Pedosphaera parvula Ellin514: one gene and its partner. The protein of the gene in region 2 binds, or shares a complex with, the protein of the main gene of each other region. Links are inferred from orthologs where the notes say so. Each region holds a gene or a part of one and is shown on either strand. Other genes may lie near its edges.

Region 1 (14,854 bases), on a different replicon or contig from region 2:
CCCCAGTCGCAACGTTATAGCCAGCCGGAATTAATCAGGGCAATGGATCTCCTTTTGAAGTGCAATCAACGGCTGATATCCAGCAGCCTGGATGAGGCTTTAATTTTGCAACAGACTCTGATAGAAATTGTGGGTTCAGCGAAACAACCGCTTCGAGCATAAATGACAAAGATGATAAACCTGGAAAATGATCTGGGAACAGGCCGACCGGCCTTGACTGATACAAGTGTCAATCCCATATTGGTTTGTAAAAAGCGGCTCCTGATATGAGTACACCCTCGGCCAAACTAATGGTTTTTGCGTCCGGGCAGTTAGCCTGCATCAAGATCATTGGGCGCGCGAATTTCACGTCGAGCATTGACTTCAAGACCGTGGTCAATGAACTGCTACAGAAGGGATTTTCGTGTTTCATTTTGGATCTCACGGATTGCCTGCTGATGGATAGCACCTTTCTGGGAGTGTTGGCGGGCTTTGGATTGAAAGCCACGGCGCCATCGCCAGAGGTTCCGGATGGGACGCCAAACGGCAGGGCGATTGAACTCCTCAATCCTAATACGCGCATTGCCGAACTTCTTGAAAACCTGGGTGTGATACATTTGTTCAAAGTGGTAAACGGGACTTTTGAACTACCCAAGGAGGCTTCCACACATATTCCGCCCCCGGTAAAAACAACCCGTGATGAGGTCACGCTCAACTGCCTGGAAGCGCACAAGACTTTGATGGAAATTTCTCCTGCCAATGTGCCACGCTTTAAGGATGTGGCCCAGTTTCTAACGGAAGATTTGAAGCGAAACAAAACCGGTTCGTGATCTTCAAAGCGCCACATGAGGCTGTAACATTTTTACCTGCCCTCGGCACGGTTGCCATTGAATCTGAGATCCTGGCTTCCATTGTTCTCCTTAGTATCGCGATCCTCGCTTTGCAGGCCTGGAAATTGACCGAGCGAAAGCGCAGAAATCGCGAGTTGGTCAAAAAGGTGGAGTTGTTGAATAAGAGTCGGAAATACATTCTCGATTTTCTACACGATCTGGGCGAAGCGTTCACCGAAGGAATCAATCTCGACGAGTTGCTCTACATGATTGCCAACTTTTCCGTAACCACTACCCAGGCTGCGGCTGGCGCGGTCTTTCTCTTTGATAAGGAAAAGCAATATCTTCAGGCGGAGGTTGTCATCGGTCCTTTTCCCCCTGCCCTGCCAATTCCTGAGACGGTCAAGGCGCAATCTCCGGCTTCGGAGACCAGTTTGGAACAACTTGTAAAGTCACAAAGGGTTCGCCTGCGCGAAGGAATTATTGGCGAGGTGGCCCGCAGTGGCAAGCCAGTGCTCATCCAGGATGGATTGCGGGATCCCCGCCTGGTTCAGCATGAAATCCCTGAGTTACAGACCAGGACTGCCATTTTCATCCCGCTAAAGTTTAAGGATGAAGTTCTCGGCGTGATGGCCGTGGTTAACAAGGAAAAAGCTGAAGCTGCAGATTACTTTAATGCCAACGATCTTTTTCTACTCGACTCGCTGGCGGATCATGCAGCGATCTCCCTGTATAATGCCACGCTTTACACCCTTGAAGCCCAACAAAAACAGTTGGACAGCGATTTGCGCGTGGCCAGTGAGATACAGAAAATGTTGCTCCCTGGCCATGCTCCTTCGGTGAAGAATTTCCAAATCGAGGGCTACAACCTCCCGGCGCGTCATGTGGGTGGAGATTATTACGATTTTCTTCCCCTGAACGATTCGAGGGTAGGAATCGTCATCGCCGATGTCTCCGGGAAGGCCATACCCAGCGCGCTGGTGATGACGATCTGCCGTTCTGCCATCCGCGCGCAGGCGCGATTAAGTGAATCTCCAACGGAGGTTTTGCAACATGTGCACGAGTCAGTCATACCCGATTTGCGCGAGGATATGTTTGTCACCATCCTTTACGGAATTCTGGACACAAATAATCGGACCTTTACCTTCGTGCGTGCAGGTCATGATCCTGTACTTTGGTACCACGCAAATACCGGGGTTATGGATGTGATCGCTCCAAAAGGAATGGCGGTGGGCATGGACCGGATTCATCGACTCGACGAGCGTTTGGAAGAATGCAAATTGCCGTTGCTTCCGGGAGATATAATCACCCTTTATACCGACGGCATTACTGAAGCACTGAATGGTGAAGATGAGGAATTCGGTCGTGATCGGTTGATTAACACCATCAAAAACGTCGCACACGAAAATGCGGATAAAATATTGCAGAGCATCTTTGAACGACTTCGCCAATTCACCGCAGATATCCCACCGCACGATGATCGAACATTGATTGTCATCAAGGCCGGTTAGGTCTTGGCACCGATAACCTTTCTGATTTCCGCGATCATTTGGCACTCCCAACTTCCTGGTAACTACTTTGTGGCAATCCCCGCATTCTGCTCATGGCTGGTTGTGAAACTATTCCAAAGGGATATGAAACGAGCCTGGTTGTAGGCACTGTGATCCCCATTCCTTGCCCGCCTGCCTGACGTTTACTTTGATGAGGGCGGAATGGCCCCCACCGAAGTCGGATCAAGCAGGAATGCCTCAAGATTTTTGACCAACTCAATCAACCTGGCATGTTGCAAAGTTTTGGCATAAAACGCATCCGCACCCAGGCTTCGCACCCTCTGGATATCGCCCGCTATGGATGCACCCGAAAGCACAACCGCCTTCAATGAGGAAAAATTTTGTTTTTGGAGCCACTCCAAAACCTGGAAGCCATCCAGTCGGGGCATTTTCAGGTCAATTAAAACCAAGTCTGGGAAGGGCCAAAGTTGACGATCGGAATAAGTTCCCGTCCCCCCCAGGTAGGCAACAGCCTCCTCACCGTCGCGCACCGAACCGACCACCTGAAAGCGCGTCGATTCACGAAGCGCACGCTCCATGAAAAAGCTGTCTTCTTCAGAGTCATCTGCAATCAGGACAGAATACTTTTTAATGACTTTTAAAGACACGGCAGGGCTTTTAATTGTGTTTAACCGTAAGGATTTATGGTTTTGAGGTTCCACTCATCCAGGGATTCCTTTGGAAGCTCACTCAGAAAGCGCGATGGCTGCTGCATGGCATCGCCACTGCCGCCGGGCATCATCCGGATCAGTGGATAACTAAGGTAGAGTTCATTACGGGCGCGCGTGATTGCCACGTACAAAAGGCGACGTTCTTCTTCCTCGCCTTCAGCCGTGTCCAATGAACGGGCAGATGGAAATAATCCATCACAAAGCATGATAATAAAAACCACGTCAAATTCCAATCCCTTGGCTTGGTGGATGGTGGAGAGTTTCACCTGTTCATTGTCATTGTTTGCAGGTTCGTCAGTTTCCGCTTCGAGGTTTGAAAGCAATGCCAGTTGGGCCAGAAACTCTTCAGTGGTGGAAAATTGCTGTGCAAAGAGCGCCAACTGCTCGATATCATCGAGACGGTTCCGGTAATTGGCATAATTTTCCTGCAAATGCTCGTCGTAACCCGCTTCCACTATCAGACGGATCATCTTATCAGTTTTCCCACGCACTGGTTCAGTCTCCAATTGTGAGATTGTGGCTACAAATTGTGCCCAGGCCACCGCTGTCTTCTTGGGCACCGCAGAAGCGCTGGCTTGTAGCGCAGTCGCAACGGGATTCCGATCAGCTTTCGTACTTGTCTCGCTGGGAAGCAAAGTGTCCCTGGCATCCGCCTGCAGATTTTCCGGAATTACTTTGAATGCGGACTGGAACCTGGCCCAGAGTTTATCAGCTCCTTTTCCTCCCACTCCGGGCAAAAGTTGCACGAGTCTCTTGAATGCCAATTCGTCACGCGGATTATTCACCAGCTTAATATACGCCGCTACGTCCTTGATGTGGGCCTGCTCAAAAAACCGGATGCCGCTGGTGATGCTAAAAGGAATATTGCGACGCGTAAGTTCCAGTTGGAGTTCAAGTGCGTGAAAATGCGAACGGTATAATACCGCCATTTGATTCATATTCACGCCTTCCTCGCGCAGTTCCAACATGCGTTGCGCTACAAAAGAGGCTTGTTCTGAAGCGGTCATGCACGGAACCAGAACGGGCTTTAATCCGGACTTGCGGGCCGGCGTGAGCTGCTTTTCAAATTGCTTCACATTCGCGGAAATGGCCGCGTTGGCCAGGTTAAGAATTTCCGGCGTGCTGCGATAATTGGTTTCGATCTTATAAACCCTGGCCTCGGAATAGCGCTCGGGAAACTTGATAATATTCTGAAAATTTGCCCCTCGCCAGGCATAGATACTCTGGGCGTCATCCCCAACCACCATCACGTTATGGTGACGCGCCGCGAGGAGATCAATAAGCTCGCTTTGCAGCGCATTTGTGTCCTGATACTCATCCACCAGGATAAATTGAAAGCGGCGCTGGTAATGTTCACGAACTTCCGGATGTTCCTTCAAAAGCTTCAGCCACAGCTCAAGCAAGTCATCAAAATCCATCGCGTTTGTGGATTTCTTCCGTAAAATATAACGTTCCTTTATATCGGCAATCTGCGGTGCCAGATTTTCGAAATAATCGTATTCTTGTGCGAGAACCTCAGGAATGGAGCGCTGCGTATTGAGTCCTAATGAGAAAATGTCGGCCAATACATCGGCCTTCGGAAAACGGGTGGCCTTGACGTCGATTTCTGCCTCGGCAACACAAGCATCAACCAAATCCTTCGCATCTTCGCGATCCATGATGCTAAAATCGCGCTGGTACCCAAGTAAAGGAGCGTGCTGGCGAAGAATGCGATTCCCAATGGAGTGGAAAGTCCCTCCCCACAACGAAGGTAAATCCTGGCCCAGGAGATCCGATACACGGCGCATCATTTCGCGCGCCGCCTTGTTCGTGAAGGTCAGGAGAAGGATTCGATCTGCCGGAATCCCCTGCTCCAGTAAAAAACCAACTCTAAACGTTAGAGTCCTCGTCTTTCCCGAACCCGCTCCGGCAATGACAAGGGATGGCCCCGGCGGAGCCGTCACGGCGGCATGTTGCTGTTCGTTCAACTCCCGTGCATAGTCAACATGCAGTTCAACAGGCGCATTAAATGGGTGCAGCACATATTCGCGCGACATAAGAACAAGTTAAGGCATGTGGAAAAAGTAAAAAGCGAAAAAGGATTAAATCACCCGGAAGCAGGAATTAATGAACAGATTCCCTATATTCTTTCAGACGTGTTTTCAGACGCACCATGTTGGCTTCAATTTTCTCCAGATAATAATTCGTCCCGGCGGGATAAGGATGGTTGAGAAAACGAAATACGGCTTCAAAATCAGTGTTTAACCTCGGCTGCACATATTTCCCCCAAAAAACTGGAGTCTTTTGCATCAAATCTTCGGCACTGCAGAACGTTCCCACCATCACGGAGCGTCCGGCACTGAACACGGTCGCTTCGGCAAACTCAGTGTACAGAACAGGCAATTTATCCACATAGTCTTCGGCGGCCATTTGCCCCAGCAAATCGGCGGTTCCTAATGCCAGACCAATGAGTTTTTCTGCTTCGCTCTGAAAGGGAATCTGGCCGATGACAGCATTGATACCTGTGCAACTAATCATGTGCTTGACCGCTTTGATCTCTTCCGGCGCAAAGCCTTTCTTTTGCTCCAAAAAAAGTTCGACCAAAGCCATACTCCGGTCCACATGCGTGGCCGTATATTTTGCTCCTGTGCCGTCGTTATCCCCCTGCTTTTTTAGATATCCAGTATCGTGAAAGAGAATGCCGATAAGCCCCAATTGCAGCATTCTTTCCGTGATGGCTGGATGGATGCCCGCCTTAAAATGACCGTTTAACAACCTTGCAAAGCAAAGGGTTCCCTGCAAAGTATGCTCAAAATCGTGGTAACAGGCATCAATCGGCTGGTATCCCGCAATTCGACCGGCGAAACAATCGCTCGCCCAATTAAATACTTGAGGAACAAACAACGCGTCCCCTTGGGGAAACATTGTTAGATAGGCGGATTGAACTTCAGCCTCTACCGCTGTCGCATCTTTGGTCACGACGGGAGGATACATTATTAAAAGGAAAATACTTCAAATTCTATCAACATGCACGCCTTTTCTGCGGTTGCAACCACTCTGGAACTGCTCGCCCGTTAGTCCGGGAAAAATGGAATCACAAATCTGGTGTATTCTTTCCAATTTCAAGTTTTGATGTTAATTATAGGCTTTGAAAATGTCACATCGATCTGCTCCATACTCCAGGAAGGACCCAACCTTCAGCGCGAAGTCCCGCTCCACCTGGGAGGTTGTTCGACGCGTATCCGTATACCTGAAGCCGTATAAGCTCATGGCTTTTGCCACCATGGCTTTTGCCTTGCTCTCTACCGGATTTAGCCTGGCGTTTCCCAAACTCGCGCACTTGATTATCGACGATGTGATCCTCAGTAAAAACGCGGCGCATCTTACAAGGTACGGTATTGGATTAATTGGAGCCTTTCTGTTCCGCGATCTTTTTAATAGCCTGCGTATTCGAATCAACAACATCTTTGAACAAAATGTGATCTTCGACATGCGACGGGCAGTCTACGCACGTCTGCAGCGCCTGCCAGTTGGATATTTCGACCAACGTTCCTCGGGCGATCTCATGACACGGGTGTTGGAAGATGTGAATTCAGTCGAACGGGTGCTGATTGACGGGACAGAGCAAGGCACAGTCGCAATTCTTAGCATCATCGTAGTACTGGTTATCCTATTCTGGACGAATCCGCTATTGGCGGCAGTGGCCTTGATTCCCATTCCCCTGTTGGCAGGTGGCGCACTCTGGTACACGCTCACGGCGCATCGCCGTTACCGTCTCCAACGCGAATCGGCGAGCGCCATGAACGCTCTCCTGATGGACAATTTGCAGGGTGTGCGACAGATAAAAGCCTTTGGCCACGAAAATCATGAGGACTCACGCTTCGCCAACCGTGCCGACGATTTGCGCAAGGGAAGTCTTGCTGTAATGCGCGTGTGGGCCTGGTACTCACCGGCCATGACCTTCGCAGCATCTCTTGGCGTAAGCCTTGTTCTCTGGCTCGGAGGACGGCAGGTTTTAGACGGCAAACTCTTGCCAGGCCAGCTGGTCGAATTTTTATTATACCTCTCGTTCTTCTACGAACCCATACGCCAATTGCATGCTTTAAACCAGATGTTGCAAGCCGCGCGGGCGGGCGGTGAACGTGTGTTTGATATTTTGGATGCATCGGTGGAACGAGCCGATAGCCAATCTCGAAAGGAACTCCACATTCCCGTCCGTGGTGAGGTGGTATATACCAATGTGAGTTTTGGCTATTCAAATGCGAAACCAGTACTTCATAACGTCTCTCTGCACGCTCGGGCGGGAGAGATGATCGCCCTGGTAGGACCGACCGGCGCGGGTAAATCAACTTTGGTGAATCTATTACCGGCCTTCTACGAGATTACCTCAGGTAATATCACCATCGATGGTCAGAACATCGGTGGCACCGAGCTGGAATCATTGCGTAAACATATCAGCGTCGTGAGTCAGGAGGCTTTTCTCTTTAACGGCACTATTCGCGAAAACATTTTATACGGCAAACTGAATGCCACGGAGGAGGAAATGATCGGCGCAGCCAAAGCAGCCAATTGTCACGATTTCATCTGCAGGCTGCCGGAGGGATATGACTCGCGCGTCGGAGAGCGCGGAGTTAAGTTGAGTGTAGGTGAGAAACAGCGTGTCAGCATCGCCCGTGCCCTGCTGAAGAATGCGCCAATTCTGATCCTCGACGAGGCAACTGCCAGCGTCGATACGGGAACGGAAAAGCTGATTCAGGAAGCTTTGGAGCGGCTAATGAGAAATCGAACCAGCTTCGTGATTGCTCATCGCCTCAGCACTATTCGCAAAGCCAATCAAATTCTGGTCATGCAACATGGTGAAATTATCGAACGCGGCACGCATGATGGGCTCCTGGCGACCGGTGGCTTGTATGCCAGGCTTGCGCGGATACAAAACACAACTTTCATCGAAGACAGTTTTGAAAAATTGACAGCGGTGGAATAGGAAAAAAATTGGTATCATGAATGACTTAGGAAAACTTCTCGTGGTCATTGGTTTGCTGCTTGCCACGGTGGGTGTCTTGCTTTGGACGGGTATTGGCAGAAGCTGGCTGGGACGCCTGCCAGGGGATATCCATTATACGCGGGGAAACTTTAGCATTTACTTTCCGATAGTTAGCTGTGTGATTTTAAGCCTGGTCCTGACGTTACTGATGTGGCTGTTTAGAAGATGAATTACAGCTTCTTCATCTCGCTTTTCAGCAGCGCAAAATCTTCCTTGATCTTCTCTGCAAGTTCCTCCCGGTAAAAGCGTACCGCCGGGTGATAAGTAACCAAAAATTTACGTCCCTCATGTTCAACGATGCCACATCGAGCCTCTTCAACTGTCTTCTTTCCCAACATTTTTTTCACCGCCACACCACCCAACAGCACAATGATCCTGGGATTAATCAATTCGATCTGACGGTAAAGATAGAGAGACGTGCACGTCTCAATCTCCCCGGTTTTGGGCGTGCGATTCGATGGTGGACGACACTTGCAAATGTTCGTGATGAAAAAATCGGAACGATCAAATTCGCTTCCCTCCAATACATGATCAAGAAATTTACCGGAACTACCCACAAACGGCCGTCCAGTCAAATCTTCATTACGACCTGGAGCTTCACCAATTATCATTACTTTTGAATTGAATTTGCCCTCTCCCGGCACGGCCAAAGTCCTGGATTTGTACAAGGGACAGGCCGTGCAGACACGAATTTTCGAATCCAGGGATTCCAACTCCTTGACGACCTTTGACTTTGCAGGGCCGGGAGCTGATTGAATCACCGATCTGCTCTCCATAGCTGCTTTTTCCAGACCTCTTTTACGATTGGTGCCTGTGAGGACTTTAGCTTTCACAATAAACCTCTTTTACAAGTTTCCCTCGCTTTTCGCTTCGCCGCAAACGTTTCCATATGGGGATTAACACCGTTAATTGCATTTCCACTTGCCAAACCGGTCAGGCGTTTTTAGATTCAACCCATGGGCGAAACGCAGTTAGAACAGTACATTCCAGTCTTGATCCTGCTTGTAGTGGCAGTCGGGCTATCCGGGACAATCCTCGTCAGTTCGGTCTTGTTCGGAAAGCTTGGGCGGCGCAGTCGCATCAAGGATACTGCTTACGAATGCGGCATGCTTCCGATTGGCGAAGGTAACACCCGTCTTTCAGTTAAGTTTTACCTTGTGGCCATGTTATTCATCCTATTCGATATCGAAGTAGTTTTCCTTTATCCTTGGGCGGTGGTTTATAAAGAAATGCTGGCAAAAAATGCCAATCTGATTTTTGGCTCGATGCTGACTTTCCTCGGTATTCTTTTTGTAGGTTACATCTACGCATTGAAAAAGCGGGCTTTCGACTGGAAGACCAGTTAATCTGGAAACCCGGTTCGCCCGGTTCGGATTGGCGTAGAAGTTCGAATCTAACTGACCTCGGAACGGTTAATCTCACACATCTTTTATGCCTTCAGCTATCAAATTTGGCACCTCCGGATGGCGCGGTCTGATTGCGCGCGACTTCACTTTTGACAATGTACGCCTCGCTACTCAAGGCATAGCCCAATACCTTAAAGCGGAACTTGCCAACCCACAGTCGCCTATTCACGGCCGGAAACCGGTAATTATTATTGGTTACGACACCCGTTTTTTGGGAAGGGAATTTTCATTAGCGGCAGCCGAGGTTTTGGCCAGCAATGGATTGATTCCTCTCCTGTGCAATCGAGACACCCCTACCCCAGTCATTGCTCATACCATTCGTGCGCGGAAGGCAATCGGTGGAATCAATATGACTGCCAGCCACAATCCGGCAGAGTATCAAGGTCTTAAGTTTTCCACTTACAATGGCGCGCCAGCGACACCTGAAGTCACCAGACAGGTGGAAGCACATATCGAGCAACTGACCGGGCAAAAGTGGAATTTTAAAGGTGCAGTGGTTGGGACCTACGAGTGTAAAACAATTGATCCGCAACCGGATTATTTCAAACAACTGCGGAAGCTTGTCGATTTCGCCACCATCAAAAAGGCAAAGCTAAAGATTGCCGTCGAGTTGATGTATGGAACCGGTCGCGGATATCTGGATACACTGCTCGCTGAGACTGGCGCCAAAATTACTGTTTTCCACAACGAATTGAACCCTCTCTTCGGCGGACACCATCCTGAACCGAATGCGGAAGGAATGCATGAAGTGAGTCTGCTGGTTCGTAGCGGAAAAGCACAACTTGGCCTGGGGTTGGATGGAGATGCAGATCGCTTTGGCATCGTGGACAAGGATGGCACGTGGCTGACACCCAATCAGATTCTGGCACTTGCTCTTTACCACTTAAAAAAGAACCGGCACTGGACAGGAGCAGTGGTCCGCACGGTGCCTACCAGTCATCAGGTGGATGCAGTCGCTACAATGCTGGGCGTCAAACTGCACGAGACACCGGTTGGCTTTAAATATATTGGCGCGCTCATGGAGAGTGAACCCGTTATTGTAGGCGGTGAAGAATCTGGAGGTTTGAGTGTGAAGGGTCATGTTCCGGAGAAGGACGGCATCCTCGCCTGCCTGCTCATGGCGGAACTGGTTGCGACCGAGAAAAAATCACTTGGAGCCATTCTGAAGCAGATTGAAAAGACCACCGGTGAATTTCACACGGATCGTATCAATGTCGCCATCCCTGCGGAAAAGAAGGAAGCTTTGCTAAAGAAATTAGGTTCCGGTCTGGAAACGATTGGACCATTCAAGGTGGAAAAGTTCATTACTACCGATGGATTTAAGTTTCTGCTGCCCAAGGGCGAGTGGGTCGCCTTCCGCGCTAGTGGAACTGAACCGCTTATTCGCTGTTACATTGAAGCCAAATCCAAACCTCAGTTGAAGAAGTTGCGTAGCGCCTGCCAGAAATTACTGGCTTCCTAAATGTGACAAACCATCAACTGAAGCGAGCCAACCTCTGTTCGAGTGCGGATAGGTTGGAGGCTTTAGGCACAATGTTTGGAAAATCGGCTAATATCTGTTCGTAAGTTGGAACAGTTCCCCATGCGGTTACCGTAAAGGATTCCAGGAGCTGTTTGGTTTCCAAACCGAGTTCGCGCTGTCGTTTTTCCATTCGCTTGCGTAAAGTTGCCGTCCATTCGTCGAATGATTTTGGCGTCGCCATGTCGTGTCGCCCCACCCAGGGAAGCTATTCACTGATTTGTGATTGATGGCACCACGTTCACACGTCCCTTCCCTGCTTTTCATATTGCTGTAAATCACAAACGACCGGCTCTGCTTAAATAATAGAGCGCAAAACCAAACCCTACGGCGAGGAGGATTCCCGCCAATAGAGCACAAATAAAAATTCGATATGGACGTTTTGAATCGTACGCTTCCGCTTTAGGTGAGAAAATGTTTCGTATATTACTTCCTCTATTTGCATTTTTTTTCATCGGCGCTTGTTTGGCTGCGGTTGAGGTATCCGAAAATTGATCTGAACGGCGGGATTAAGAATTGAAACCAGGAAGCGGTGCCCCGAGGCTGGCAAAAGGTGATGGCCCGTTTAGCCTGGGCAAAGGGAAATTCGATAGACAGGTGGACCGATCGATTGAACCTTGCTTTTTGAAGGCAGGGATTTGATTAGAATAACTCATTTACTGAATAACCCATACTTGCCAATTATTTATTTTCGAGTAACTTTATTTTGGTTCCTCATTGAGGGATGTTAGTGGGGGGCGGCTCTATCCGGGGTCCGCCCCTTTCGTTGCTCTCAAAACTTTGTCAGCAAATTGTCTGATGAACGGCCTTTTATGTGGAATCAGAATCATTTCGCCAGTCTGCCATGATTCGCAACGAAACTGATTCCCGATCAACTAAATTATTTCCTTATCCTGCTTCGACGTGATTTTCTTCTTTTATGAGCATCAATAATTAAAAAGAGGAACACGAGTATCCCTAAAATCACCAGCACCATCACAACCGGAGAGTTATGCCAGGCTTCCTGCAAAGATTTATACAACAACTTAAAATCCATCTGCTCTCCTCGCTACAACTGACTATAATTTAATCCCCCATATAATCCTAGGGCTCAAACCGCATTTTAAACTCGAAGGTCAGAAGGCGGGAAGCATACATGGAGAGTTGAGTAAGTTATTTGGAACCTTTTAAGGTTTTAAAATGGCGGAGAGAGAGGGATTCGAACCCTCGGAAGGATTACTCCTTCACAGGTTTAGCAAACCTGCGCTTTAGGCCACTCAGCCATCTCTCCGAACCCCACTAATCAACAGTGGAAATACAAATGACTCAAGACAAATTTCCTGCAAACGCAATACTTTTATACCCCATCGGCCAGCTTATGCAAGTCCATCAGCCTGGCTTGGATAAGGCAGAACGGAATCACCCAAGCCAAATTTTCTCGTTACACGAGGAACAACCTTCCCACATGATTATTTCAAAATGCCCGAACTATCTCGCTTTAAAAGTGCTTGCCTGCCTGCCGGTTGTCATTACGGCTCAATAATTGGATTCCTAAACGCATTTAGGAGATCGCTGCCGAAGGAAGGATTGGTGCCTGACCACTTGGTTGCGAAGGACTTAATCCTGCAGGCGGTGTTGGGGGAGTAAAACGATGCATCGCCACATTTCGGAATTCACTCTCCAATCTTTTTTTGGCGGTGACGCCAAAGATCACATCAACCAAGATCCCGAGAACGAACCATGATCCGATAAGAAACTTCGGATCTGATAGCGTGGAGTTATACGCCGCCTGCCCGATTGTAACCAAAAGCATCATTCCCGACCATAGAATCCATGGCAACACCATGGTCTTTGTTACTGTTATGCTCGTGGCACGATTCGAGTTCCTGGCCGTAAGTCCTCCCCACATGGCAATCCATCCCATGGCGATCAAATCAGCCACCAACATGCAAATACCAGCGACCCACATCAGAATATAAGCTCCTCCGACTTCCCCTTTGGGCGCCAGCATGAAAATAATTTCAATGAGCACCAGCAGAACCACCGGGCCAAGAAACTGTCGGCGCAAAGCCAGCCACTGCCCTTTTAGGATATCAGAAACGCTCAGCGGGGTTGACAGCAACCATTCCAAAGCGCCACTTTTTCTATCCTCCCCCAGTCGCCTTCCAGCTTCCGAAGCCAGCCACACTTTGATAACAGTATTCAACAACAACGCGGTAACAACGTAAATCACCTCATTAAACCAGTCATTGCGGAATTCGATGCATCCCCATGCCCAAAGACACGCCACTGCTCCAAACACCAGCCATACGTGCGCCGGTTTGGAACGTGCTCTACCCGCCAGCCAGAAAAATGCGTTCACATCCAAAAGTTTCTTACGAAATGCCTGACGCTCGGTGGTATCTCCATAACTCCACCGGTGCCAGCGATCCCGCCACATCGCCAAGCGGCTCCCCGTCGGTTTATCCTGCCAGGAACGCGGAACTATTGCCGAGGCGGCCAGCAGAAATATCCAGGACAGCCCGTGCATGATTCCAACCGACCACCAAAAGGGCTTCGCTGTCCGGGCAAAGTTTTGATCAAACACCAAATAGAACGCATTAAAAGGACAAGGAAGCAGGAAAATTGACTCCCATTTCGGCGAGCGGCTGATCCATGGCACCCAGGCAGCCAAGGCTGGCAACATGGCAGCAAAAAAAAGTATGATGATAAACGTCCCTGCCATCGCTTTGCGGGGACTCTGACTCAGTGACGAAACCACGATGCCGATCGAAAGTGAAAACAAAAAAGTAACCAACAAAACCAGCGTCATTCGCCAAAACTCACCATTAGTAATCCCACCCATCAACAACGGGATGGCAAGCACCGGGAAAATTGCCATCAGCCCGTAAAATCCATTTAGTGATGTGGCAAACAATTTACCCAAAATAACATCGTAACCCTTCAAGTCGGTCAAAAAGAGCAAACCCAGCGTGCCTTCTCGTTTTTCTTCGCTTAGGCAGTCCGCGGTGGAACGCACTCCGGCCACCAGGCAGTAAAGAAAAGACAGGACCGAAAGAGTTTGAAATAAGTTTTGCCCGAATTCTTTGGGCGGCTTGACCTGATTGATCAAATAAACGATTCCTCCGGTCGCAATCGCTGCCAGCGCGATGGCACAACGTATCCAATACGTAGCCCGGCGTCGCGAAGCCACTCGCAGTTCACGTCCAACGATCGGTAGAAAGGTCATCTTTTTATAGCGATTCCAGGTTCAGTTTCACTTTATTTGGATTTTCAAGCCAGTGATTTTTCAAAAGCAAAATTGCGACTCACGAGATTACGATGCAGCTTCCGCGCCAACATAATCGCCGCCAAAATTTGCCAAAGTGTAATAAAGCCTCTCGAGTACACCACCACATATATCAATCCCTCAAACAGATCGGTTACGTCTGTTATGCTCCCCATCCCATATCCTGACCCGCCCAACAATAGGGAAACACCGAAGCCCAGGCCGGACTGCAATCCTGCGGGGATAATCAAACCAACAAAGAGTGTAAAAAGAAAAGCACTGACGAAATTGCTCTTTCCGAGTGAATAGTAAAGGCCGATTACGGGCAGCGTGAAGAATGCCACTCCAAAGAACAGGACATAACTAAAGTCAATCCTATGATCGAGCAGCGAACCAAAATACATCCAAAGCACCATGAGTACCACCAGGGCAGGCAGAAATTGACTCCACAAACCACGTAAACGCCCGCCAATTATTTGTTGTACAGTAACTGGAGAAACCAATAATAATTCCAACACACCTGTTTCCCGCTCGCGACGAAAGCTGCTGGCGGCACTCACACTGATACCCATGATCAGTAGCCACGCCATTAGCTGCTGCATTATCTGCAGGCCGCGATACAAACCTCC
Region 2 (14,781 bases):
TATATCGATCCTTAAGTAATCAACTTGAAGCCAGGTGGCGGTGATTTGCGGAAACTGCTGCTGTCCCGAATTCTGTAAAACGAAATACAGAATCGAAGTGAGAAGAAAACAGACCACAACTGCGGCAATGGAAATCTGTGCGCTGACGCGCGGCCTCGACTTGATGCCGGGAATAAGGCTTATCAATGCCACCGAAACCAATGGCAGAAACAGAATCAGCCACGCAAACTTTTCTATAGGTATTTCACTCATGGAATCGGCCTAATACTTCAGTGTGGTAAGATCTTCCACGTGAGCCGTCTGCCGTTTCCGGTAGAGCGCCACAATTAATGCCAAACCGACAGCCACCTCGGCCGCAGCAACCGTTATGATAAAAAACACCATGATCTGGCCATCCAGTTTGCCGTTAAAACGGGAGAGCGCCACCAAGGCCAGGTTCGCCGCGTTGAGCATCAACTCCAGGCACATGTAAATCACCAGCAGATTCCGGCGCATGATGACGCCCAGCATTCCCAGGCTGAACAAAAGCCCGCTGACGACCAGATAATGTTCGAGGCCGATTTGCATTATTTTAAATCCTTCTTGCTAAGGAGAATCACGCCCACCATCGCCACCAGGAGCAGAATGGACAGAATTTCGAAAGGCAGCAGGTAATCGCTAAACAGTTTCGTGCCCAATTCCACCGTCCCCCCGACCGCACGATCAGTCACGTTTGGTAGTTGATCCTTGGATGCTGCCAAGGCCTTGTAAAATATGAAAGCAATGGCCGCCACGGAAGTAACTCCGGTAACTGCTCCAAAGAGATTGACCCTGCGCCGTTCCTCAGCTTTGAGGTCAAGCAACATGATCACGAAGAGGAACAAAACCATCACTGCGCCTGCATATACTAACACCTGGACGGCACCCAAAAAGAAGGCGTTTAATAGCACGAACAACCCCGCCATCGAGCCGATTGACAACACAAGACACATCGCGCTGTTGATCGGATTGCGATTGATGATGACAAACGCACCGCAAATCAACGTCAGCGCCGCAAATATGTAAAACAGATACTCTGGCATTTAAAAGGGTTCCTTGCTCGATAGAAGGCCTTACGGGGTCATGCCCTGTTCCTTGGCTTCTTCGGCTTTATGTTTCCACTTCTGAATCTTGTCCTGATGAATCCCGCCCAACGAAAGCAGCTTCTCCTTGTTATAGATCATTTCTTTCCGACTGGTGCCGGTCAGGGAATAATCTTTCATGAGGAAAATAGCTTCCTCCGGACAAACTTCCTGGCAAAAACCACAGAAGATGCACCGGAGCATATTGATCTCAAATTCCTTGGGAGCCTTCTCCACATTGCCAACCTTCGGATCGCCTTCGGTTCCGGGAGGAATGATTTTAATCGCTTTGGGCGGGCAAACGAATTCGCACAACTGGCAGGAGACACACTTCGTGCGGTCTTCTTGATCCTTGACCAGGTAGGGCGCACCACGATAACCCGGCGGCACAGTCCATTTCTGTTCCGGGTACTCCATCGTCACGGTCTTACCCTGAAAAAGCGTACGACGGAAGTGGCGACCTGTGACCTTGAGACCACCCCAAAGCGCGGGGAGATAAAGCCGCTCCCAGAAACTTAGTTTTTCACGTTTAACAATCATTCTTCAAATCCGTTAGTGGGTGTTCTTGAGTGCCACCAGCCACAACACAACTGCCGTGATTAAAATATTAGCCAAAGCCAGGGGAATAAAACGACGCCACCCCAAATCCATCAACTGATCATACCGGAAGCGCGGAAACATCCAGCGTATCCAGATAAAGATCAGCATTAACAATATGATTTTACCGATGAAAATTCCAATATGGAGCAAGCCTATGCCAATTGAATCCGCTGGTTGATCCAGACCGAACCAAGGCAACGTCCAGCCTCCCAAAAACAACGTGACCATCATCGCAGACGAGGCAATCATGTTTGCGTATTCACCCAGGAAGAACAGCGCGAACTTCATCGAGCTGTATTCCGTGTGGTAGCCGGCCACCAATTCGGTTTCTGCTTCCGGCAAGTCAAACGGAAGGCGGTTGGTTTCGGCAAAAGCTGCAATAATGAAAATGATAAACGAAAGCGGCTGTTTAAATAACAACCAGTTTGGCAACCAACTGATTCCGAATAGCCCACCAGTTTGATAATGAATTACCCCGCTCAGATTTAGGTTACCAACCAACATGAAAACAGGGATCACGGACATGCCCATCGCAATTTCATACGAAATCAGCTGCGCACTGGAACGAATGCCACCCAGGAAAGGATACTTGGAGTTGGCTGCATACCCCGCCAGCACAATTCCATACACACCCAACGATACAATTCCGAAAGTATAGAGAATGCCAACATTCAGATCGGCAATCACCATCCGCTGCCCACCCAGATTGGAACCGAATGGAATCACCGCAAAGGTCAGCAATGCCGGCACCATCGCAATCATCGGCGCCAGCCAGAAATAAATCTTGCGCACATGCGCCGGAGTAAAATCTTCTTTTAGCAAAAACTTCAAACCATCCGCAAGTGGCTGAAAAATGCCGAGTCGAACAAGAAAAGGTCCAAGCACCGGAATTGCGGCGATGAACGGAGGCGCCGCGCGGTTCGGCCCCACACGATCCTGAATGAAGGCTGAAACCTTTCGTTCCACAAGAACAGCGTAAGCCACCATCGTCAGCACCACGCCGACCAGGATGGCGATCTTAACAAAACTCCACAGCGCCATCTGCCCCGTCGGGCCGAGTTCTGCAAGCATGGGACTGAATGTGTGCAAGTAATCCATTTCTGAAATTAAATTTGTATCGTCACACCCTTGTCACCCAGCGACGCCCAGGTGACTCCATTGAACGCCGGGATTTCCTGCGCCATTTGGTTGAACAAACCTTCGATTGAGGAATATCCATTCTTGCCGGTCACATTATGAACCAGTTCATGCAAAAATTCCCACTCCGGACGAGCTTCCCCGCGCGGGACGATCGCCTGCATGAATTTCTGCACGCGACCTTTGCCATTCACAAAGCTGCCGCGCTTCTCAGCATGAGCACAGCCTGGCAATAGGAAGTTGGCTTTTTCCGTCGTTTTATTAGGCAAAATGTCGCTAACAATCAAGTTTTCCAGCTTGCCCAGCAAATCTTCGCCAATGCCAACCTTGGTCACATCTTCACCAAACACAATCAAGGTCTTGATGCTGCCTTTGCGAATACCATCAGCAATCTTCGGCAAATTCGATCCCATCTCTGCCGGAGAAATGCCCGTCAACTTCGCGCCATTGCTGTTCGGATTAAGATCCGTGCTGAGCAATATCTTGTCGCCTGGACCAGTCCGCGGCACGGAATCCGTAATCGCATTGAACTTTTTGGCAATCTTCGAAAGCAAATACAGTTCTTCGTTCGTCTGACGAGCCGAACCTACAATCGCCACCGACCCCGGCTGAGCCTTGGCCAACTTCTCGCCAATCTGCTTGAGCACATTGCTCCAGGTGGTCTGCGCCAACCCAATTTTCACTTCCGTCAGGCGGTCGTCCCGATTGATCCACTTGTAGTTCAAGCGACCGGAATCGCACATCCACGTCGAATTCACCGCATCATTCTCGCGCGGCTCGTAACGGTAAACCTTTTCCTCACGTGAGCCGATGATGATATTGCAGCCGGTTGCACAACTGGTGCAGACGCTCTTGGTTTCCTTCAGGAACCAAACACGCATCTTGAAACGAAAATCCTTGGAAGTCAGCGCACCGACGGGGCAAATATCCACCGTGTTCAGGGTGTAGTTGTTATCAAACGATTTGCCGGGATAAGCGCTCAGCGTGTTATAACTGCCACGATTCACGATGCCCAATGCATCATCCCCAACGATATCGCGCGAAAAACGGATGCAACGTGTGCAAAGAATGCAACGCTCGTCGTCCAACATGATGCGAGGCCCGAGATCCACCCGCTTGGGTTTGTGAACCTTTGGCTCCACGAATCGGCTGGTGGCCTGACCGTAATCCACTGAATATTCCTGCAACTTGCATTCACCAGCCTGATCACAAATCGGGCAATCCAGCGGATGATTGATCAGCAAAAATTCCAACACACCCTCACGCATCTGTTTCACGGCAGGCGTCGTGGTGTAAATTTCCATTCCAGGCGAAATCGGCGTTGCGCAGGCAATCGCCGGACGAGGAGACTTGGCGATCTTCGGCGTGCCATCGGGATTCATCACCGGCTTTCGATCCGGTCCCATGGCGGGTGTGCCGAATTCGACGAGGCACATGCGGCAATTTCCAGCCACCGGCAGCTTGGGATGATAGCAATAATGCGGCACATCCACCGTGGCCATCGAGCAGGCCTGGATCATGGTGGTCGGAACCTGTTTGCCAGTCATGGGATCCGGCACGGTCTTGGGCACAGAAATTTCCTTCCCATCAACCTTGATCTTGATGGTTTCAATCGCTGGCTGAGCCGGCTTGTTTTCCGTTGTCGCTACTGTCGACATATTAAAATTTTAGTGTGTTGGGCTGGCGGCAATTTTCAAATCCGCCGTCGGGCCCGCGCCAGAACTGGCGGCAGCACGTTTGGCCTCATCTGCTTCGCCCTTGGCAATGAACTCGTCTTTGAATTTACCCACAAAGCTCTGCACTGGCCACGAACAAGCTTCGCCGAATGCACAAATGGTGCGTCCGCCAGGAATGTTGTCTGCAATCTTGAGCAGGTATTCCGCATCCTGTTTGCGACCTTCACCGTGGGTCATGCGATGCAACGCCTTGCTCATCCAGAGCGAGCCTTCCCGGCACGGTGTGCATTGGCCGCAGCTTTCGTGGGCGTAGAATTCGCTGAGATTCGCCAGTGCTTCGACGATGTCCACCGAATCATCCATCACGATGATCGCACCGGAACCGGACATGCTGCCCGCAGCCATGAGCGAATCGAAGTCGTACGGCAGGTCAAGCATATCCACTTCCTGCTCGATATCCTTGCCGTCCGGCCCCTTCTTCTTGAGCTTAAACTTTTCTCCCGCTTTGAACACCTTGGCTGAGGAACCACCGGGAATAATCGCCTTAAGTTTTCGCCCATCGTGCAGACCGCCTGCAAATTCATTGATCAACTGGCCAATCGTCGCTTTGCCGACTTCAATCTCATAATAACCGGGCTTCTTCACCTGCCCGCTGATGCTCACGATGCGGGTGCCGGTATTATTCGGAGTTCCGATCTTGGCATACTCCGAACCACCCATTGCAACCACATGCTTCACCTGACAAAGCGTCTCGACATTGTTCACAATCGTCGGGCACATGTAGAGACCCAAAATCGCCGGGAAGTAAGGTGGCTTAATACGCGGATAAGCACGTTTGCCTTCGAGTGACTCAATCAAACCCGTCTCTTCACCGCAAATATAAGCACCCGCTCCACGATGGACGTGAATTTCCAAATCGTAGCCGCTGCCGAGGATGTTTTTTCCGAGGAAATTCTTCGCCCGAGCTTCCTTCAAAGCCTTGTTCAAAATGCGCGCACCATCGGGAAATTCGCCACGGATATAAATATAGGCGAGCTTCACGTCATTCGCGAAGCAGGAGATAATCATCCCTTCGATCATCTGGTGCGGGTCTTTATGCAGAATCTGGCGATCCTTGAAGGTCCCCGGCTCCGATTCGTCCGCATTGCAAATCAGGTAAATCGGCTTGCCACTCTTGCGATCTACAAAAGACCACTTCAAACCACAGGAAAAACCAGCGCCACCGCGACCGCGCAAACCGGAAACTTTGACGTCCTCACGGATCTGCTCCGGACCGCTCATCGACTTGCCATCGGGCAAACTCTTAGGCTGGATGGCCAAAGCCTTCTTCAGGGCTTCATACCCTCCATGACGCAAATAGCACTCCATATCAGCCGTATAACCCGGCTGATCGACATTTTTTAAGATGAGGCGAAATTCTTGAGGCATATCTAGCTATGAACAGCTTGACTCTCTGGCCAAACCCTTTATTTTGTCACCACTCGGAATGCCGAATGGTGTAATGGTAGCACGGCTGCCTCTGGAGCAGTCTGTCATGGTTCGAATCCATGTTCGGCAGCCATTCTTGAGTTTCATTTGCATTTTCCCAGTATCTCGTCCGCTTTTTGATTCGTGACCCCTTCGTAGAAGTCCTCGTTACACATCATCACTGGCGCGGTGCCACAGCTCGCGAGGCATTCGACAAACTCGACCGAATATTTGCCGTCTTTCGTGGTTTGAACCCCATGTGCATGACTGTCCAAACCGAGCTTTTCACAAAAATACTTATGCAGCTTGTGCGAACCACCGAGCGCACAGCTCAATGTCCGGCACACCTTGATCTGGTGCTTGCCCGCAGGCTCCTGCCGGAACATCGGATAAAATGTCACCAGTTCGTAAACGTTGATCGGCTGCAACTCGAGCTTCTTCGCAATCCACTCAATCGCTTCCTTCGAAACATATCCGAAGTGTTCTTGAATCGCATGCAGGAACATCAATGATGCGCTCCGCTTGACGGGATAATGCGTCACAAGTTCGTTCAACTCAGCTTCCAATGCTGGCGGAACAACAAAATTGCCCGTCGACAGGACACTGGCGCGGTTTTGCTGGGTGGAATCAGGTGCGCTCATCGATCACATTCTCCCATTACGAAATCAAGCGAACCCAAAATCGCCACGGTATCACTCATCATATGACCCGGCAGCAGGTGCGGCAAAATACTCAGGTTCACAAATGATGGCGCACGAATCTTCATCCGATTCGGAGTGCCACCACCGGTGCTGTTGATATAAAATCCGAGTTCGCCTTTCGGATTCTCAGCACCAAAATAAATTTCTCCCGGCGGCGCATTGTCTCCCTGGGTGACGTTGATGAACTGATGAATTAACTCCTCCATCGAGGTCAAAACTTTTTCCTTCGGAGGCAAACCGACTTTGCCATCGGCCACACGTATAGGCCCATCCGGCAACTGATCCAGACATTGACGCAGAATGCGCACGCTTTGACGCATTTCTTCCATGCGCACAAGGTAACGATCGTAACAATCACCTACCGAACCTGTGGGAATATCAAACTGGAGTTTGTCGTAAACGAGATAAGGATGCGCTTTGCGCATATCGAAATCTACGCCACTGCCGCGCAAATTCGGGCCGGTCAGACCATAATCAATCGCATCTTCCCTGGAAATCACGCCCATATCACGGGTGCGATCCACGAAAATACGATTGCGAGTCAGCAGCTTCTCCGACTCATCAAAGTTAACCACGACTTCATCACAAAATTTCCGGCATTGCTCCACCCATCCCGGCGGAATATCCCGCGAAACACCGCCGATGCGTGTGTAACTGGTGGTGAAACGAGCGCCAGTCAAAGCTTCACAGAGATTATAAATCGTCTCGCGTTGCGTGAAGGTGTGCAGGAAGACGGTCAGCGCGCCGACATCCATCGCGAACGCGCCCAACCCCAACAGGTGAGCCGAAACACGCGCCAATTCGCAGCAAATCACGCGAATATATTGGCAACGCAGCGGCAAATCCTTATCGATCCCCATCAGTTTCTCGACGGCCAGCGCATAAGCCACGTTGTTGGCCAAAGGCGCCAAATAATCCAGTCGATCCGTATAAGGGATGAACTGGGTGTAAGTCATGTTCTCGGCGATCTTTTCATCTCCACGATGCAGATAACCGACATCGGGAGCCGCTTTGGTAATGATTTCGCCATCAAGCTCCAGCACCAGGCGCAACACGCCATGGGTGGCCGGATGTGAAGGTCCCATGTTGAGGACCATTTTTTCACCTTCAGCTTCCGGCAAATCCTGCGCTCCAGCGGGAGCTGCTGAAATGGCATCAGCCGCGCGTGCGTGCGGGTCTTTAAATTCTATGTCGTGAACGGTGGCCATGATTCAAATTACTTCTTTTCAATGGGACCAGGACCATGCGAATGACCGTGGGCATCCTTGATGTCATCGCGACGCTCCACTCGCGCATTAAGTTCCAAGGCATCCGTTTCCGGGATGCGGACACGTGGTTCGCGGGCGATGCGGTCCTTGCCGCCAGCAATGGTAACGAACGGCCCGCCTTCAAGCGGAGCCGGTTTCGTAAATGCCACTTCAGGCATTTCGCTCGGTTTGCCCGCCAGCGGGAAATCCTTGCGCAAAGGAAAATAAGGATAGCCTTCCCACATCAAAATCCGGCGCAAATCAGGGTGCCCGCTGAAACGAATCCCCATCATGTCGTAAATTTCACGCTCATGCCAGTTGGCAGTGCGCCATACGGTGGAAATGGTGGGAAGTTCTGACTTCTCTTCGCTGACATCCGTCTTCAACCGCAGATGGCAGTGGTGTCCGTAGCCGTAAAGCTCATAAACCAGTGTCCAGCGGGGGTCGTTGCCGTAATTATCAACACTGCTCAGATCCACCAAATAATCGAAACCCAGTTCCTTCTTGGCCACTGCACACACTTCGGCGATGCGCTCGGCATCGCCGATCTTAATCGTCACTTCTCCACGAAACTCCGCGGGATCGGAAATAAGATCACCGAATTTCGCTTTGAGCTGTTGTGCTAGTTCGAGGGACGACATGACTATGATTTTTTCTGAGTTACCGGATAAGTGACTCCGACTTATGCCACTTTCTTCAAATTCGATAAGGTAGGCTCTTTCGAGACTTTGTTCTGGAGCTTGATTAAGGCATCCAGCAGCGCTTCAGGACGCGGTGGACATCCAGCGACATAAACATCGACCGGAATAATGCGATCCACACCCTGCAGCACGGCATAACTGCGATACATCCCACCGGTGGAAGCGCAGGCGCCCATGGCAATTACCCACTTGGGCTCAGGCATTTGATCGTAAATGCGCTTTACGGCCATCGCCATTTTATAAGTCACCGTGCCCGCCACAACCATCACATCGGACTGACGGGGGGAGAAACGCATGACCTCGGAACCGAACCGGGCAATATCATAACGACTTGCACCGGCAGCCATTAATTCAATGGCACAGCAAGCCAGCCCCATCGGCATCGGCCAGAGTGAATTCTTACGAAACCAGTTCAGGGCCGCGTCGACACGGGTGACAATAACGTCGCCCTCGACCTTGGAATTGTAACCGAATTCGGTGCTTGTTTGCATAAATTAGTGGCTTAAATACCACTGTCTTAAGGAAACTAATCAGCAAAGAAAAGTCAGGCAAGTTGAATTTGTGATTTTTTTCACAAGCACACGCCTCTTAAGAAGCTGGCCTAACGTTGCTCCCCGATAGGTTAAACCAGCTTTAAATGTTCTAAAACTTCCTTTGGCGGGCCTTTAAAGCTGAACAACGGCGTGTTGCCAATGTATTGCAGATCCTTGGTTCCTTCCTTCGATGTGTAGAAGCCCGTGGTGGTCAGATCGCGAACGCAGGTGAAGAAATAAGCAGCATTCAGAAATTCCGGCTTGGCTTTGGGGGAATAGCAAATGTCGTCGCAGATTTTGGTTTTCTGCTCCTCTGAAAGATCGGCAAATTCCTTCTGAAACCGCTTTTTCGACTCTGCGTTCAACCAGACGATGCCTTCCTGAATCCGCTTTTTGTCCTCCTGCTGCTGGGGATAGGGCGCGCTTACCCATTCATCGATGAAATCCGGCACGCCAACCTTGCTGGCGCTGGGCGATTTTTCATCCTCCGGAATAATGACGTCACAAAGCGCGGAGAGGCTGTTAAGCTCCTCCTTCGTCATGGTCCGTTCCCACGGAACCATCGGATGCATCAGGTTGGGATCGCTCAAAGTCCATTGCGATAACTTTCCCGGACCGCCCGTGGCCTTGTCCCAATCTAATGCCGGAAATACTGCCAGCGTGGCTGCAACCCACTTGATGGCTTCGCGACGTGCCATTCTTTTCGGTTCGATTTCGCTCATAATTGCTGAAATGGTTCTGGTTAACTTGGGTTTTGGAGATTATTAGACGTTGCCCTTTCTTTAATTGATCTACCAGATAGTCGGAACTGCGCCAGGCCAATGCCATGATGCTGAGAGTTGGGTTTTTATCAGCATTCGAAGGGAACGGTCCGCCGTCCATGACGAAGAGGTTTTTTACATCCCAAGCCTGGCAATATTGATTGAGCACCGATTTTTCCTTTTTGGCGCCCATGCAGGTCGTGCCGACTTCATGAATGATTTTGCCGCCCGGCAGGATGGCTTTGGATCCATCCAATTGCGGCCCGTCGCCCAGCACCTTGCCACCCATCGCTTCAACGATCTGCGCGAAGGTCTTTTGCATGTGTGCCGCCTGCTTGATCTCAGCATCTGCCCATTTCCAATGGAATTTCAGCACCGGAATGCCCCACTTATCCTTCACATTGGGATCAATCTCACAGTAGCAATCGTCGTTCGGAATCATTTCGCCACGACCATCAAACCAGACGAACGATCCGTAATAGCGGCGCGCGTCTTCTTTGAGTTTCTTGCCGTAGCTGCCGCCGGTGAGCCGGTCCAGTCCATCAAACATCCCTGCCGATGGCATGCGGCGACCGCCACCGAATTCAATGTGGTAACCGCGCGGAAAGTCGAGTTTGCCGACCGCTTGGTCCTTATAACCCCACCACGGCATGTACATGTGCATGCCGGAAACACCATCTTCATTGTGAGGCGGCACGTTTTCCAGCGCCGGAATATGACCTCCCAGCCCGGAACCAACTGTATCCATCAAATAACGGCCAACTTTGCCGCTGCTATTCGCCAAGCCATTGGGGAACAAGTTGCTCTTGGAATTCAGAAGTATGCGCGCTGACTCACAGCCGCTGGCGGCCAGGATTACAACCCGGGCTTGAGCGCGCTCGTCCTTGCCGGTAAGCCTATCCACATAAATAACTCCGTTCGCCTTGCCGCTGGAATCCAACGTGACCTCCCGGACCATCGCCTGCGTGACGATATCCAGGTTGCCCGTCTTGTCCGCTGGCGGGAGCAGCACAGTGGTGGATTGAAAATTTGCTTTAATGGAACATCCACGACCGCAGGATGTTGCGTAATAACATGCAAGTCTGCCGTTCAGCGGACGGGTAAGGATTGCGAGATGAGAAGGAATAACTGGAATTTTCAGCGGATCGCAATGTTTTTTAACCAGGAGTTCATATCCGCGCGGCTTGGGTGGCGGCTGCAAAATTCCTGCTGGTGAGTTCGGTGTATTCTCCAATCCTTCATTCGATCCGAACACGCCAATCAATTCCTCCGTCTTGTCATAATAAGGAGCGAGATCGGGGTAATCGATCGGCCAGTCGATTCCCATGCCATCGCGCGATTGTGGTTTAAAGTCATATGGCCCCATGCGTAGAGCGATGCGCCCCCAATGATTGGTTCGCCCGCCGAGCATGCGTGTCCGCCACCAAGTAAACTCCGTGCCTTGGGCCATGGTGTAAGGCTCCCCGGGCACCCTCCAGCCACCGTCAACCGTGGCATCGTAAAAGCCGAAAGGCTTATCCGGCGTGCTGGCTCCGCGCAACGGCGCATCCTTGGGAAGGTTGAACATCGGCGTCTCCTTCTCCGGTTCATAATTGCGCCCCGCTTCCAGCATCAAGACTTTGACGCCTGCCTTCGCAAGCACATAGGCACTCATCGAGCCGCCGGCACCAGAGCCAACGACGATGACATCATATTCCTTGTGAGTTTTGCTGCTCGTAATTACTGGCATAACACTATTACAACCAGTAAGTCCTTCGTCGGTCAATACTGGCGAACTTTGGACCACAAACCCGGTAATTGGTTCAGTGCTTGCCGGATGACACCTTTTTTGACCCGCCCGCTTGGCTTGTAGTCCTACGCCCTCCCCTTTCCTTGTTTTGCCCCTTTTTTCGCCTTAATTGCACATGCTATTACATCAAAAAGTTGTGGACAATCCCCCTGTTCTCGCTAGATTCCCGCCTAATCCGATACCTTCCGGATCCTGGCTGAGTCGCCGCGATACCGGGAAGATTTGGAACAGAAGATAATAATATAACTCTCAATAATCATATGAAGTTCATCAAGTCCCTGACCATTGCCGTTTGCGCTGCCGCGCTCCTCGCTTCCCTCACCATCGCCAAAGCCGACGACAAGAAGGCTGACAAGAAGGGCTGCTGCGAAGCCACCGTTGAAGCGGGCAAGAAGTGCGACCATAAGTGCTGCCAGAAGGCCGCTGCCGAAGGCAAGGTCTGCAAGAAGTGCCATAAGGAAGAAAAGAAGGCCGACGCTCCTGCCAAGTAATTCAACTGTCACTTTTTACACATGCCAGCAGACTTCCTGCTGGCATTTTTGTTGTACGGACTGGTCTCCCCTTAAAACTGAATGAACACGGACCGGAACTGAATGTTTTCTGGATCCGCCAGAAGGCGGATTGGGTGCCGGAGTGGGATGAAAACATTCCACTCCAGGGAAAGCCCGAGCTTTCCCAAACAGCGCTAGAACCAGATGGGTGACTGAACGGATCGCTTCAATGAAAGCGGGTCCGGAATCAAAATTGAAATGACGGGTTCGAGTTGGCACTTAAGAAAACCAGCTCCTTGGCAGTCGTAAGCAACCCAAAAGAAAAATAATTGGGAACGATACCTTTTTATCTCTTGACCCAATGCCCTAATGGGCGAGCCCTTTTTGGCATGAGTGCCATCGTATCTAGGCGTGTCATTCATAACCCATCATTCCGGTTCATACCCCTTTATGAATCGCTCTGTCAACGAAGCTGGCACGGCACTATTCGTGAGCAAGCCTCGTGAATACCTTTCCAAGATTTTGGAACAAAGCGTTTCCATATCGCTGCACCATAGCGGGATTTACAAAGAGCACGTAAGCACAGACGCAATTCATAAATTCCGGGATGTTCAGCAGCACAGCGATGGAAAGATGGAAGAGGAAACCTGCGGCAAAAGCGTAAACCTGAAGCCGTTTATTGAATAGCATCAGGGGCATTGTCAGTTCCAAGAGGATCACACTCCAGGTCAGGAGGGTGAACAGGCCAGCAGGAGGATTAAGGCGCACAAAGGAAAAGGCCAGAGGCGTTCCCCAGGGGCCGATCAGGGTCCAGTGCATCATCTCCCCGGTGTGCCAGTAAGGGCTGATGAGCTTCCAGAATCCTGCGCCAAAATATAAAAAGCTCATTTGGATGGTGATCAGGCGGATGGCCCAGATGGATACGCCCGGTTCTCTGCCTTTGCCGGGAACGGCACGTTTGCCAAGCGCCCAGGCACCATCGAGCCGGGCAAAGCACAGGATTACCAGCAGGATCAGGTTGAGGCGATCGAAGGAGGTATTGTTGGTGGCAAAGTTCAGGGTGAAATAATAGAAGTAGAGCAACAGCACCAAGGGTGTTAGAAAAAGCGTTTTATAGCCGAGAGTGAAGCCGAAAATTACGAGGAGGGTGAATAGATAGAGGAGCCAGGCCCAGAATACGGGCAGACCAAGGTCTGGCAGAAGGTAAGGAGCGTAGACTCCGTGGTTGGAGAACAGGAGTTCCACGTTGGGGGCAAATGCAAGAAAGTAAGCCAGCAGATAGAGGCCAAAGAGAATGCGGAAAGCCGCCAATGAATGCGGGGGCACGTTCCGGAACCAGAAATGATTCCAGGCACTTCTGAACGTCTGGACCTGACCCATGGAACGGTCATTCGGCGATGATCCAGAAATGTCTTTCCGCTCCCTTGGCTGTTTGCTGGGCATAAAAACCGTCGGCACTTCTCGGCCAGGTTAGCGACTGGAGACCGACCTTGGCAAGGCAGTCCTTTGGATGGAGTTGATTGTAGCGATCCTTGATCCGCCGGCCCATGAACTGCCAGGCATCGTTATGCTTCTGGTGGTCGGGAAGCCTGTATTGGCGGTTGGCCCACATGCGACTGTTCTGATCACCGCGTGCGAAAGGAAAATAATCATCGGATGGCAATTGTTTCCAGTAAAACTCGCCAGTCTCGGGATTGGTGGCCTGCCCCCAAATGGTCAGCTGCGAGTTGTTGGTCTCGTAATAGGAAAAGACCCCAAAGATTTGAAAGGGGTCTTGCGCTGATTCAGGCAGAGGGAAAATTGGGATGCGAAATGATTGAATGGAGGAGTTGAAGATGACGGAGAGATTGGCATATAAAATTCCCACCACCAACAAAGATAAGATGACTGCTGGATCTTTAAAGGAATTTTTGGAGTTCTCAGCAGAAGTTACTTTAATGCTCATCAAGCTTGTTATTATATGATCCTGCCACATGCAAGAAATGGATGCCACAGTGTAATTGAGGCGCAATTCTCTCGGCTTGTGTGGAGGACAGCATTTTGCGGTAGATTTAGTGTAAATGCTAAGGGCCGACCTTTTGCCGACAACAACATCTTATATCCATGTGAGTGACGCTATCGGTTACGGGGCTGATTTTTATCGCTGGACTGACACCTTTGATCGATAAATAAGATTACAAGTATGGCGCATCCTCCTACCATGAATGCATATGAAGTTACAGGCTGAACGGTAAGCTGCCATACAATGCATGGCACGACGGAAAAGATCGCAATAAAGACTCTTTTCCACCTTTTTGATTGGTAAGAATATATGATAAAGCTGCTGAGAGAGCAAAGCAATCCCAGCACTACGAATATAGTATGCCAAGTCACAAGAAAATCCTATTACGGAGCCTTACTCTTGCACGCAGATATACAGCTATTGTAGCTGATGAGTAAATCCGCTTGTGCGGCAGCCCCAGCAAGGATACCCACAATTGCCCCCACACCAGTAGACTCTAACAATGCAACTCCCGTAACGACGCCAGCCGTTCCAATCGCCAAACCTGCAGTGCAGCAAGCCACGCACGTGCCTTGA

What was found.
Region 1: the proteins of nuoD (region 2) and CFLAV_RS23655 are in contact, whole or in part, in a cryo-EM structure (PDB 6ZJN), measured with the Thermus thermophilus proteins. The link is inferred for Pedosphaera parvula Ellin514 from one-to-one orthologs. Residues at the interface, in WP_223903221.1 of Thermus thermophilus: Met26, Thr27, Asn29, Gly31, Pro32, His34; in WP_096411116.1 of Thermus thermophilus: Glu45, Ser46, Asn48, Pro50, Ala51, Gly52, Glu53.

Annotation. Positions count from the first base shown.
Region 1 is NZ_ABOX02000041.1:4,622-19,475, reverse strand. Bases 7,820-10,704 are described here. They hold CFLAV_RS23655 (NADH-quinone oxidoreductase subunit A), read left to right. Parts: upstream 7,820-9,009; coding sequence 9,010-9,399; downstream 9,400-10,704. Other genes in these bases: CFLAV_RS23650 (phosphoglucomutase/phosphomannomutase family protein), read left to right, coding at 9,485-10,704; CFLAV_RS23660 (uracil-DNA glycosylase), read right to left, coding at 8,224-8,886; CFLAV_RS23665 (DUF2905 domain-containing protein), read left to right, coding at 8,010-8,222; CFLAV_RS23670 (ABC transporter ATP-binding protein), read left to right, coding at 7,820-7,993. In the rest of the region: holA (DNA polymerase III subunit delta), read left to right, coding at 1-162; CFLAV_RS32985 (STAS domain-containing protein), read left to right, coding at 267-809; CFLAV_RS23690 (PP2C family protein-serine/threonine phosphatase), read left to right, coding at 806-2,320; CFLAV_RS23685 (response regulator), read right to left, coding at 2,503-2,967; CFLAV_RS23680 (ATP-dependent helicase), read right to left, coding at 2,988-5,066; CFLAV_RS23675 (hypothetical protein), read right to left, coding at 5,134-6,003; more of CFLAV_RS23670, read left to right, coding at 6,164-7,819; more of CFLAV_RS23650, read left to right, coding at 10,705-10,921; CFLAV_RS35715 (hypothetical protein), read right to left, coding at 10,935-11,111; CFLAV_RS23635 (hypothetical protein), read left to right, coding at 12,279-12,500; CFLAV_RS23630 (ABC transporter permease), read right to left, coding at 12,519-14,186; CFLAV_RS23625 (ABC transporter permease family protein), read right to left, coding at 14,231-14,854. UniProt on the Escherichia coli protein: NDH-1 shuttles electrons from NADH, via FMN and iron-sulfur (Fe-S) centers, to quinones in the respiratory chain. The immediate electron acceptor for the enzyme in this species is believed to be ubiquinone.
Region 2 is NZ_ABOX02000014.1:127,166-141,946, reverse strand. Bases 5,754-8,565 are described here. They hold nuoD (NADH dehydrogenase (quinone) subunit D), read right to left. Parts: upstream 7,890-8,565; coding sequence 6,618-7,889; downstream 5,754-6,617. Other genes in these bases: CFLAV_RS13375 (NADH-quinone oxidoreductase subunit C), read right to left, coding at 7,898-8,565; CFLAV_RS13385 (NADH-quinone oxidoreductase subunit NuoE family protein), read right to left, coding at 6,085-6,621; nuoF (NADH-quinone oxidoreductase subunit NuoF), read right to left, coding at 5,754-5,941. Outside these bases: nuoL (NADH-quinone oxidoreductase subunit L), read right to left, coding at 1-252; NADH-quinone oxidoreductase subunit NuoK, read right to left, coding at 262-567; CFLAV_RS13415 (NADH-quinone oxidoreductase subunit J family protein), read right to left, coding at 567-1,061; CFLAV_RS13410 (NuoI/complex I 23 kDa subunit family protein), read right to left, coding at 1,092-1,640; NADH-quinone oxidoreductase subunit NuoH, read right to left, coding at 1,653-2,798; CFLAV_RS13400 (NADH-quinone oxidoreductase subunit G), read right to left, coding at 2,807-4,495; more of nuoF, read right to left, coding at 4,505-5,753; more of CFLAV_RS13375, read right to left, coding at 8,566-8,569; NADH-quinone oxidoreductase subunit NuoB, read right to left, coding at 8,611-9,120; CFLAV_RS34115 (gluconate 2-dehydrogenase subunit 3 family protein), read right to left, coding at 9,252-9,704; CFLAV_RS13360 (GMC family oxidoreductase), read right to left, coding at 9,685-11,652; CFLAV_RS13355 (hypothetical protein), read left to right, coding at 11,973-12,203; CFLAV_RS13345 (HTTM domain-containing protein), read right to left, coding at 12,687-13,646; CFLAV_RS13340 (hypothetical protein), read right to left, coding at 13,591-14,148; CFLAV_RS13335 (RHS repeat-associated core domain-containing protein), read right to left, coding at 14,589-14,781.